2 regions of the Paenibacillus sp. PK1-4R genome follow, and region 2 is predicted to be linked to the other one. Evidence: predicted binding sites of a transcription regulator. Region 2 holds the regulator's gene; the other holds the start of a gene.
What was found. The regulator CtsR, encoded in region 2, represses protease genes until heat stress. The targets are predictions, from matches to a motif close to ATGGTCAATAAAGGTCAAACA.

Region 1 (5,529 bases), 980 kb from region 2:
AAGGTTCCTCGTACCATCTGGAGATTGCGTCCATGTATGAAGAGCACTGTCAGGCACTAGTTGACCTGGCCAATGAATTTCATCTGAATGCCCGGTGTATAGAACGGAAAAAAGGATTCATCCTATACATCAAGGAAGGCGAGAAAATCATTGAGCTGCTCAGCATCATTGGTGCTCATCAGGCCTTGTTCAAGTTTGAAGATGTACGAATTATGCGAGACATGCGTAACTCCGTTAACCGGATTGTCAATTGTGAGACCGCCAACCTGAATAAAACCATTGGAGCGGCGGTAAGACAAATCGATAATATCCGGTTGTTACAAAAGGAAGTTGGTCTGGAATCGCTGCCTGAGAAACTTCGCGAGGTGGCGGAGGTTCGACTCGCTCATCCAGATATCAATCTGAAGGAAGTGGGCGAACTCCTTAAAGGTACAGTTAGCAAGTCGGGAGTGAATCATAGGCTTCGTAAAATTGATGAGCTGGCTGAGAAAGTACGCACAGAACGTTATGGTTAAGACGGAGTAGGGTAAAGTAACAAGGTCGACTGTTTCTGCTGAACAGAAAGGTCGGGAAAGTCAACCGTTAAGGATCTAGAAGACTTACTTAGGTCATTGGATGTGCTGTTCAAAAGATGAAATAGGGCAAGATAACGTCCGTCAAAGCACCCTGAGTTTTTTCTTCTAGTGTCCTGCACGGGTTAATGGTATAATGTTGTATAAATATAATTGTGTATTTAATGTCCAGATTTCATAATAGGGGGTAAGTTTCCATGACAAAGCACCCGGTAGTTGTCCGTTTGAAAACGGGTCTCCATGCCAGACCTGCGGCACTGTTCGTTCAAGAAGCGAATAAGTACTCGTCTGAAGTGTTCGTCGAGAAGGACGACAAAAAAGTTAATGCAAAAAGTATCATGGGGATCATGAGCCTTGCAATTAGCACAGGTACGGAAATCCAGATTAGTGCAGAAGGCGCGGATGCCGAACAGGCTGTAAACGCTTTAGTTAGTCTGGTAAGCAAGGAAGAGCTCGAAAACCAATAAGATATGATCAATCCAATGAAGAAGTCCCGAAAGGGGCTTTTTTGCGTTATTGACGTATTTGCTATCGTCAAGTGCAACATTATGGAATTTGTCCCGTCTGTTAAGGTATCAAATCGATTAAAGTTTGAGATGTTAACACATAAGGAGGCTATCGTGATGGGAAAACAATGGATGAAACCGTTTGGTGCAGTGCTGGTGGCAAGTACGTTGCTTGTTGGAGGAACAGCATGGGTTGCACCAGGCAACTATGCTTACGCTGCAGAGGTTCAGGGAGTACAACAGAATGTGATTAATGTTGTGGGTAAAGGTGAGATTCAGGTGAAACCTGATATCGCTTATCTGTCCATTGGTGTGAACAGTACTGCAGAGACAGCTGCATCTGCTCAAAAAGCGAATGCTGCGAAAGTTCAAAAAGTATCCAATTTGCTGAAGAACACGTGGAAGATCAGTGCAGACGACATTCAAACGAGTCAGTTCTCTGTACAACCCAACTATACGTATAGCGAAAAAGACGGACAGCAAATTAAAGGATATACAGCGCATCATACGCTGACTGTCACATATCGTGAGATGGACAAGATCGGCGAGTTGCTCGATGCTGCTTCGGGGGCAGGTGCCAACAATATTGAAAACGTGCGCTTTACTGTAGAAAATCCGGAAAGTTATGAGTCCCAAGTGATTGAGAAGGCTGTTGCCAACGCAGATGTGAAAGCTGGCGCCATTGCAAAAGCAGTTAAACGTCAACTGGGTGCTGTTCTTTCCGTGAGCCAAGGTGATGCCAATGTGCCTGTATTCTATGCAAGCGAGGCGTTGATGTCCAAAGCACAAGATACAGCAGGTGGCACTGAGATTGAAACAGGCCAGGTTAAAGTAAGTACAATCCTGAATATCACGTATGAAATGAAATAAACAAGAGTGAACTAGGATTGTAGGCTCAAGTAACCTTTTCAAGAGTCATTTGAAGGGGGACAACGAAATAATGACAAAGACTTTGTCCTGTGGACAGAGTCTTTTTTGTTGGAAAAGCAAACTTTGATGAAGTTGGATAGGAGGGTGCCTTTTTAAAGCAACATGAAATGCTGGTTATTGGTATCTTTTTTGTATAGTTGTTCGTGACAAAAAGGTCATATCCCCTTATATTTTCGGTCTGATATTCATCAACATTGTAACTCGAGCTGTAAACCTTTCCGAAATCGGGTTAATTATAATAGAGAGGTGAGCGTATGAGATATGCGATCAGGTCAGGATTACATACGCAATGATCCTTAATTGTGAATTCAGAGAGGAGTTTTATATATGACATCATGGAAAAAATGGACAAGTGCATTGCTTGCAGCAGGAATTATTGTAGGTAGCGGTTCGGTATGGCAGGATAGTTCGGTTCAGGCAGCATCGGTATCCTCGAAAGTGACAACCCCGACTGAGGTAACTCTGAAATCGGGTGGAAAAACACTGACTCAAAAAGGACTTCTTCAAGGTGGCTCAACTTGGGTCTCTCTTACGGCAGTTAAAGATGTGGCAGGTGGAACCCTGAAATATGATGCAAAAACCAAGTCATATACGGTAACAGCAGCAAACAATGCGATGACCGTTAGCCTGATGGATGGACAGCCAAACGTTTATATTAACGGATATTACCCTCAGGTGGAAGCGAAATTGATTCAGGGTCGATTGTATATTCCATTCTCGGCAATGAGAGATTATCTGGGTGTACAGGGGAATTGGGATGGCAAAACCAAAACGTTGACACTTAGCAAGGTGAAACAAAATAACGTGAAAATTAAAGCGGCAACAGTTAATGTCACTGTGAAAAACGCTGAAGTAGATGTTCAATATCCACAGGTGAGTGGACTTGCCAGCAAAGAAGCTGAAGCGGCGATCAACAAAGTGCTCAAAGACGAAGTGGATGCTTATGTAGCTGACTTCAAGAAACAGACATCTGAATTCGGCGGTGCAACAGCCAACCGTCCATATGCATTTGAGAGCTCTTATGTAGTGACGTACAATGAAAAAGGCGTGTTGGGACTTATTACACAACGATACGAAGATTATGCTGGCGCTCATGGTATGACATACCGTACGGGCCACACCTTTGCACTGGACACAGGCAAGGAGCTCACGTTAGATGATGTGCTGCAAAATAATAAAACCATGCGCGAAACGTTGGGTAAAAAAGTGGGCGAGCAACTGAAAGCCCGCGGTGGATACCTTGATGGGTATAAAGGGTTAAATAAAGATCAGGATTTCTATGTGACACCAACGGGTGTGGTTGTGTTCTTCCAGCTGTATGAGTATACGGCGTACGCAGAGGGATTCCCTGAAATGCCATTTACGTATAAAGAGATTCTCCCTAAAGGCACAGAACCATTTAGCAATGTAACGGGAACCAAATAAAGAATCATTATTGTGCACTGATCAGTTATCTTTCTTATAAAATGAAAAAAAGAAGCCCACATCATGATTATGATGTGGGCTTCTTCTCGTATAGACAACACAATGAGGTGTTGCTGATTACGTTAGGTGTTATTATGTCAACGCGTAGACCGTGGTCTACGTCACACTTAGATACCTTGGGAACCTACGTTTTCAATAACTTTATCAATGATACCGTAATCGGCAGCTTCAGCAGCGCTCATGAAGTAGTCACGATCTGTATCTTTCTCAATCCGCTCAAGCGGTTGACCTGAACGCTCAGAGATGATGCGGTTCAAGGTATCACGCATTTTCAGGATGCGGCGAGCACGAATTTCGATGTCTGAAGCTTGACCTTGAGCACCACCAAGTGGTTGGTGAATCATGATCTCACTGTTAGGCAACGCAAAACGTTTACCTTTTGCACCGGCATTCAGCAAGAATGCGCCCATGGAAGCCGCCATACCTACACAGATGGTAGATACATCCGGTTTGATGAATTGCATTGTATCGTAAATGGCCATACCGGCTGTAATCGATCCGCCTGGGCTGTTAATGTATAAGTGAATGTCTTTCTCCGGATCTTCCGCAGCCAGGAACAACATCTGTGCCATAATGGCATTAGCCACTACGTCATTAACATCGCTACCAAGGAAAATAATACGATCCTTCAGCAATCTGGAGTAGATGTCGTAGGCGCGCTCACCCCGGTTGCTCTGTTCAACGACCATTGGAATAAAACTCACGTGAAAAACCTCCTTGGAATGTAAATGTTATTGGTGTTTATAATTAAACTGTTACCGTATTACCCACATAATAAACAATTCCAAACAAAAAGTCAAAGAAAGTCAAACTAACTTACAAAAAAAAGAAACCTTTCCGGTTTCATTGGTTAAATGGGTTATGAGCTGTTAAATAAAAATGGCGCGCCCGCCAAGAATCGAACTTGGATCTCAGGCTTCGGAGGCCTACGTCATATCCATTGGACCACGGGCGCACATTATGTGACAGCAATATTGATTATAGCTCATGAAATATTTAATTGCAAGCAGTTCGTTGTGGTATTGGTTTGGATTAACCCAAAAATGATCATGATGAAGAAGAGTGGATAAAGAGTGCATTTAAGTAAATGCTATTAGAGGTTTTGGACATGCCGTATGAAATGTGTTTCTGAGCGATATGTAGATGGAATTCTTTCGTTTCTTCTATATATGGTATGCGTGAGCTAGTCCTTGATCATGGAAGTCTAGGATTGTGAAAATAGGCGCGTACAAACGCTGAATGCGTGTCGAAATAACACGTTGAAACACTTGCATGTCACGTCAGTTTTAGGTAGAATAGACGTGGGACTTAAAAAGTTAACCCGGGACGTTTTAGGGCCACGAAAGAGAGCTTGGAACGAGAACTTGCGGGAGTGGAAAGCATGCGAACGATTTTAGAAGTACAAAAGCAGCTTCTGCCTGATCTCATGGATATCTTGAAAAAGAGGTATACGATTCTGCAACAGATCATGTTATCGGATGTGATCGGACGGAGAACGTTAGCTAATTCCATGCAGATGACCGAGCGGGTTCTGAGGGCTGAGACCGATCTGTTAAAGGCTCAGGGACTTATTGAAATTGACAGTGCAGGGATGAAGATCAGCGAGGCAGGGTATGATTTGCTGCAGCAGTTAGAGCCCGTAGCCAAAGAGTTGTTCGGATTATCCGAGCTGGAAGAGCGCATCAAGCAAGCCTACGGTCTGCAAAAGGTAGTTGTGGTTCCTGGTGATTCGGACGTTTCTCCATTTGCCAAAAGGGAACTGGGCAGAGCCGGAGCGAAGGCTCTCGGCAATATCATGAGTGACAACGACGTTGTCGCCGTTACTGGCGGATCAACAACGGCCGAAGTCGCAGAGCAACTGACTCCGCCAACATCGCTCAAAGGTGTCTGGTTCGTACCGGCACGCGGTGGACTTGGAGAAAGCCTTGAAATTCAGGCAAATACGATTGCATCCACAATGGCAAAACGGGTAGGAGCGCAATACAAACTCCTGCATGTACCGGATTTGCTAAGTGATCATGCCTATGAATCATTAA
Region 2 (5,529 bases):
GGACTGCTTCGCTGCATTGATCGTATCACGAATCAACTGAGCACGATAGATGTCACGCTCATCTGTGCGCATATCTTCCCCGAATGTTTTCTGCAAAAATCCCGGCTGTGTCATCACATTCAACTCATTCATTACCGTGATGGACAATCCATCCAGTAAGCCGAGATCCACGCCAAGGCGTACATCCGATAAGCGCTGTGCAGCTTCCTTAGAATCAACAATAGCTGCATGAGACAATATGCCGTAAGAACGCATGACACGATCCGTAATCCGAAGTCTGGAGTCGGTAATTAACCGTTCTCTGGCTGTACGCTCATGACCTATCATCTGTAATACAACACCATGCAGGTTCTCGATGACTTCCTGTTCGGTCTGTCCCAATGTAATCTGGTTCGAGATCTGGAACAGGTTACCCATCGCCTCACTGCCTTCACCATATATCCCCCTTACAGTTAATCCCACTTGGGAAACTGCGGTTAGAATACGGCCTATCTGTTGCGTCATCACCAGGGCAGGCAAGTGCATCATAACCGATGCTCTAACACCTGTACCTACATTGGTAGGACAGCTGGTTAAGTATCCTCTGCGATCATCAAAAGCATAGTCCACGTGCGCTTCAAAAGCATCATCTATTGCGGAAGCTTTCTCCCAGGCTTCTTTCACCTGGAACCCCGGATAGAGGCACTGGATACGAAGATGATCCTCTTCATTAATCATAATACTGACCGACTCATCCTCACTGAGAATAACCGCACCATTCCTGGATTCATTCGCAAGACTTGGACTGATGAGATGTTTCTCCACCAGCACCCGTTTGTCGAGTTCGTCAATATCGATCAGATCCAACGTATGAAAATCCCCAAAGGCATGAACGTCATCGTATTGAAGTACTTCGCTCAGCTTATTCAGCACCTCTTCCGATTGCTCATTGGAAGCCAGCATCGGAAACGGAACATGCTGAAGGTTGCGTGCAATCCGGACACGGCTGCTAATGACAATTTCGGAATCAGCCGCATCACTGCGCATCCAGTCGCTGAGCGCCTTCTCTGTAAAGCGCAGATTAGGCATTACGCATCCCTCCTACTCATGACAAACTTTACTCCTGAGCTATTCCTTTTTCAAGTCCTCTGATCTGGTCACGGATCTGAGCCGCCTCTTCAAATTCCTCTTGCGCGATGCTCTCCTGGAGCTCACGCTTCAGATCAGCGATTTGCCGTTTCACCTTGATGCGACCACCAGCTCGTGCAGGCACTTTGCCTACATGGGACGTACTACCATGAACCCGCTTGAACAAAGGGTCCAGACGGCTGTCAAAATATTTATAACATGAACTGCAGCCAAATCGGCCTATCTTGCTGAATTGTGAGTACGTCATACCACACTCTTCACACTGAAGTGCTTTTGCAGGTGGTGTTCCTGCCGATCCACTTTTGCTGGCTGGATCAAAATCAAGCAATCCGGACAACAAGTTGTGAATGGAAAACCCACCTGCTGTTCCAGGGATCATTTCCCCTTTTTCACGGGCACATGACTCACAAATATGGAATTCCGTCTTCTCTCCATTTACGATTTTCGTAAAATGAAGTGTCGCCGGACGTTTATTGCATTCTTGGCACAGCATATTGATGTACCTCCTTTGACCCCGATAGTTTTCATTTACCGAGCAAAGATATTAACATCGCCTTCAACATTCTGGCACGAATTTGATCCCGGTAAGGAAGTTTGACTAATATAACCTCTCTAGATACAGCAGCTCGCATCAACCCGGCTTCCCGCTTGCTCAAGAAGCGTGCTTCTTCCAATTGATAGATCAAACCTTCGGCAGCTGTCTGCCCGATCTCTTCACCAATACTATGGTGCAAATGATTATGCAGAGCTGATTGGGCCGGTAATTCAATGCGCTGTATGCGAACATAACCACCACCGCCGCGTTTACTCTCTACCAGGTATCCCTTCTCGAGTGTAAAACGTGTGCTGATGACATAATTGATCTGGGAAGGTACACATGAGAATTGATCTGCCAGATCATTACGCTGAATTTCAACCATTCCTTCGGGACTTTCATGCAAAATACTCTTCAGATATCGTTCGATAATATCAGAGATATTACGCATCCAATCATCCTCCACTGTCTGAAACGTTAAGTCAATAAGGACCCACACGCCCCCACAGAGTACACCTTCTCTACCCATTTAACCAATCAGGAAAACAGCGAATCTTGCTTCCACAGGTATCAACAGGAGAGCGAAGGAAGCACGAAGGTCCTTTAATATTCCCTTGATCCTCCGATGAGATGAATCCCGTATATTGGCGATCATGCATCAGATTGTTGAAAGAAAGCTACTTAAGTATTAAACCTTTAGTTGACTTTGACTTTCTTTGACTTTATAACCATTATAGCATATTTTGTGGTTTTGCCAAGTGGGGTCACTATTCATTTTTTACGATTTTACACGAAATATTCCCCAGACACAAAAAAACCTCCCCAAAATTGCTGGAGAAGTCCATTTGTCTTTCGATCACGCCATATTTCTATATAAGCTAATCAAGTTAAATGGAGCAGTGGGAATAGTCATCAGAAGAAATCGAGCAAATAGGTTTCCCGTTCAGGAATCGCTTGTTCCAAAGCCTTAATTGCTGCTTCTGGTCCGTGAATTCTTCCGATCCGTGCCATTTCCGTTGGTCTGCGATACCCCATCAGCACTGCGGTAAGGGATTGAATATCCACCTTAATGGTCTGATCATCAGTAATTGGTTCTGAAGTTTTCCATATGGACGCTGTTCCATTCATCGCTACGTTTAATTGCCATACTCCTTCATTCCACGGAGCGTGGGTATCCTCTACCTGTAGAACAATCTGCACCGGTGAGTCCTGGCTTGCAAATGGATACTGGGATATAAACTGCTCTACACTAACGATACGCGCCATAAAATAAGGTACGATTTCTTGCTGAATCCGTGGGTTATCCAATTGGAAAGCAAGCGTATCACTGGCTGGTGCCTGCAACGTAACTTCCTGAATCATGGAATCATGGTTAGCAATGAAGGTCCACAGCCCTTGCCTAGCCTCTTCATTCAGATAGATGATCTCTTTAATGGTAAACTTATTTTCCTTAACCTCATATAAAAGATAACCTTGTGCTGCATCAGCTTCATCGTAATATACAGCCTTCTGGCTGGTCCCATTAACAAGAACTGAATTCTCCCACCTTGCATCATCCCGAACCAGAGTTCCGTTATAACGCTCAGCATAAGCACTGTATACTTCCTTTAATATGCTGAGACCTGGATCCCCACGCCGAATCGTTCCAGGTGTCGCCTTTTTCAGAGGCAAATGAGCTGTAGGTACTCTATAACGTTTAAATTCAACATAAGTCTCCCATCCATACTTCCGATAGAAACCAAAAGAGAATGGATGCAAGAACGATATACTTTGTTTGTTACGATTCATTTCTTCCAATGCATGCTTCAGCAGACCCGCTACCCAGCCTTTGCGTCTATACTCTGGCCAGGTGGCTACACCCGCAATACCGCCCATCTCGAACGATCTGCCATGAATATAGGTTTGAAAAGCAATGATGTGAAGTTTGGCTCCTAGCTGCCCGTCCTCATATACACCCCATATATCCTGTGACGAAAATTGACTCCGCCGTTTTTCTTTTTGTTCCTCACTCATTACCACCTGAAAAGCATATTCGGAGAGTGCCATAGCCGGTTCAAAATCATCTACCGTCAATTTCTGAATTTCCATGTCGTCCTACACCCCATTCGCTAGAGTTATTATCAATCCAAATCATGGCCTGATATGTGATATATGTACCCCTTAGAGTGTGTCAGAGGATTCTTACAAAGTCAAATAAGAGATGCTTACGCATCCCCTTAAATAAACAAATAAAAACCACCACCGAATAACATCGGCAGTGGTTCTTCGCTTGGCGGCGTCCTACTCTCCCAGGACCCTGCGGTACAAGTACCATCGGCGCTAGAGGGCTTAACGGTCGTGTTCGGGATGGGTACGTGTGGAACCCCTCCGCCATCGCCACCAAACGCGATTTGTCGAAGCATAGCTTCTTGAAATCAGATATGGAACTGAAAATCATACACACGTTCTGTGATGTACCAATTTTCATTTCAGAGATCGTTCTCTGAAAACTAGATTCGAAACGAAACACGCGAATTACAACTTGCATATTTGGATAAGCCCTCGACCGATTAGTACTGGTCAGCTCCATGCATTGCTGCACTTCCACCCCCAGCCTATCTACCTCGTCGTCTTCAAGGGGTCTTACATACTGGGAAATCTCATCTTGAGGGGGGCTTCACGCTTAGATGCTTTCAGCGTTTATCCCGTCCGTACATAGCTACCCAGCGGTGCTCCTGGCGGAACAACTGGTACACCAGCGGTACGTCCATCCCGGTCCTCTCGTACTAAGGACAGCTCCTCTCAAATTTCCTACGCCCACGACAGATAGGGACCGAACTGTCTCACGACGTTCTGAACCCAGCTCGCGTACCGCTTTAATGGGCGAACAGCCCAACCCTTGGGACCTACTTCAGCCCCAGGATGCGATGAGCCGACATCGAGGTGCCAAACCTCCCCGTCGATGTGGACTCTTGGGGGAGATAAGCCTGTTATCCCCAGGGTAGCTTTTATCCGTTGAGCGATGGCCCTTCCATGCGGTACCACCGGATCACTAAGCCCGACTTTCGTCCCTGCTCGACTTGTAGGTCTCGCAGTCAAGCTCCCTTATGCCTTTGCACTCTTCGAATGATTTCCAACCATTCTGAGGGAACCTTTGGGCGCCTCCGTTACTCTTTAGGAGGCGACCGCCCCAGTCAAACTGCCCACCTGACACTGTCCCCGCACCGGATTACGGTACCAGGTTAGAACCTAGATACGATCAGGGTGGTATCCCAACGTTGCCTCCATGGAAGCTTGCGCTCCCACTTCAAAGGCTCCCACCTATCCTGTACAGATCGTACCCAAATTCAATATCAAGCTGCAGTAAAGCTCCATGGGGTCTTTCCGTCTTGTCGCGGGTAACCTGCATCTTCACAGGTATTAAAATTTCACCGGATCTCTCGTTGAGACAGCGCCCAAGTCGTTACGCCATTCGTGCGGGTCAGAATTTACCTGACAAGGAATTTCGCTACCTTAGGACCGTTATAGTTACGGCCGCCGTTTACTGGGGCTTCGGTTCACAGCTTCGGGATTACTCCCTAACCACTCCCCTTAACCTTCCAGCACCGGGCAGGCGTCAGCCCGTATACTTCGCCTTACGGCTTCGCACAGACCTGTGTTTTTGCTAAACAGTCGCTTGGGCCTTTTCACTGCGGCCCCCTCGTGCTATTCACACTACCGGGGCACCCCTTCTCCCGAAGTTACGGGGTCATTTTGCCGAGTTCCTTAACGAGAGTTCTTCCGCGCGCCTTAGAATACTCTTCTCGCCTACCTGTGTCGGTTTGCGGTACGGGCACCTTCACCTGGCTAGAGGCTTTTCTTGGCAGTGTGAGATCATGACCTTCGCT

Region 1: clpP (ATP-dependent Clp endopeptidase proteolytic subunit ClpP) is a predicted target of CtsR. The motif match lies at 4,286-4,306, and genes of this name have one in related genera.

Annotation. Positions count from the first base shown of each region.
Region 1 covers NZ_CP126535.1:180,378-185,906, forward strand. The annotation lists gene whiA (DNA-binding protein WhiA) at 1-515, shown strand, start outside; gene QNO02_RS00880 (HPr family phosphocarrier protein) at 770-1,039, shown strand; gene QNO02_RS00885 (SIMPL domain-containing protein) at 1,196-1,948, shown strand; gene QNO02_RS00890 (stalk domain-containing protein) at 2,336-3,433, shown strand; gene clpP (ATP-dependent Clp endopeptidase proteolytic subunit ClpP) at 3,601-4,197, opposite strand; tRNA gene QNO02_RS00900 (tRNA-Arg) at 4,374-4,448, opposite strand; gene QNO02_RS00905 (sugar-binding transcriptional regulator) at 4,875-5,529, shown strand, end outside.
Region 2 covers NZ_CP126535.1:6,166,122-6,171,650, forward strand. The annotation lists gene mcsB (protein-arginine kinase McsB) at 1-1,068, opposite strand, end outside; gene mcsA (protein-arginine kinase activator protein McsA) at 1,097-1,621, opposite strand; gene QNO02_RS26935 (CtsR family transcriptional regulator) at 1,653-2,114, opposite strand; gene QNO02_RS26940 (GNAT family N-acetyltransferase) at 2,576-3,751, opposite strand; rRNA gene rrf (5S ribosomal RNA) at 3,931-4,047, opposite strand; rRNA gene QNO02_RS26950 (23S ribosomal RNA) at 4,193-5,529, opposite strand, start outside.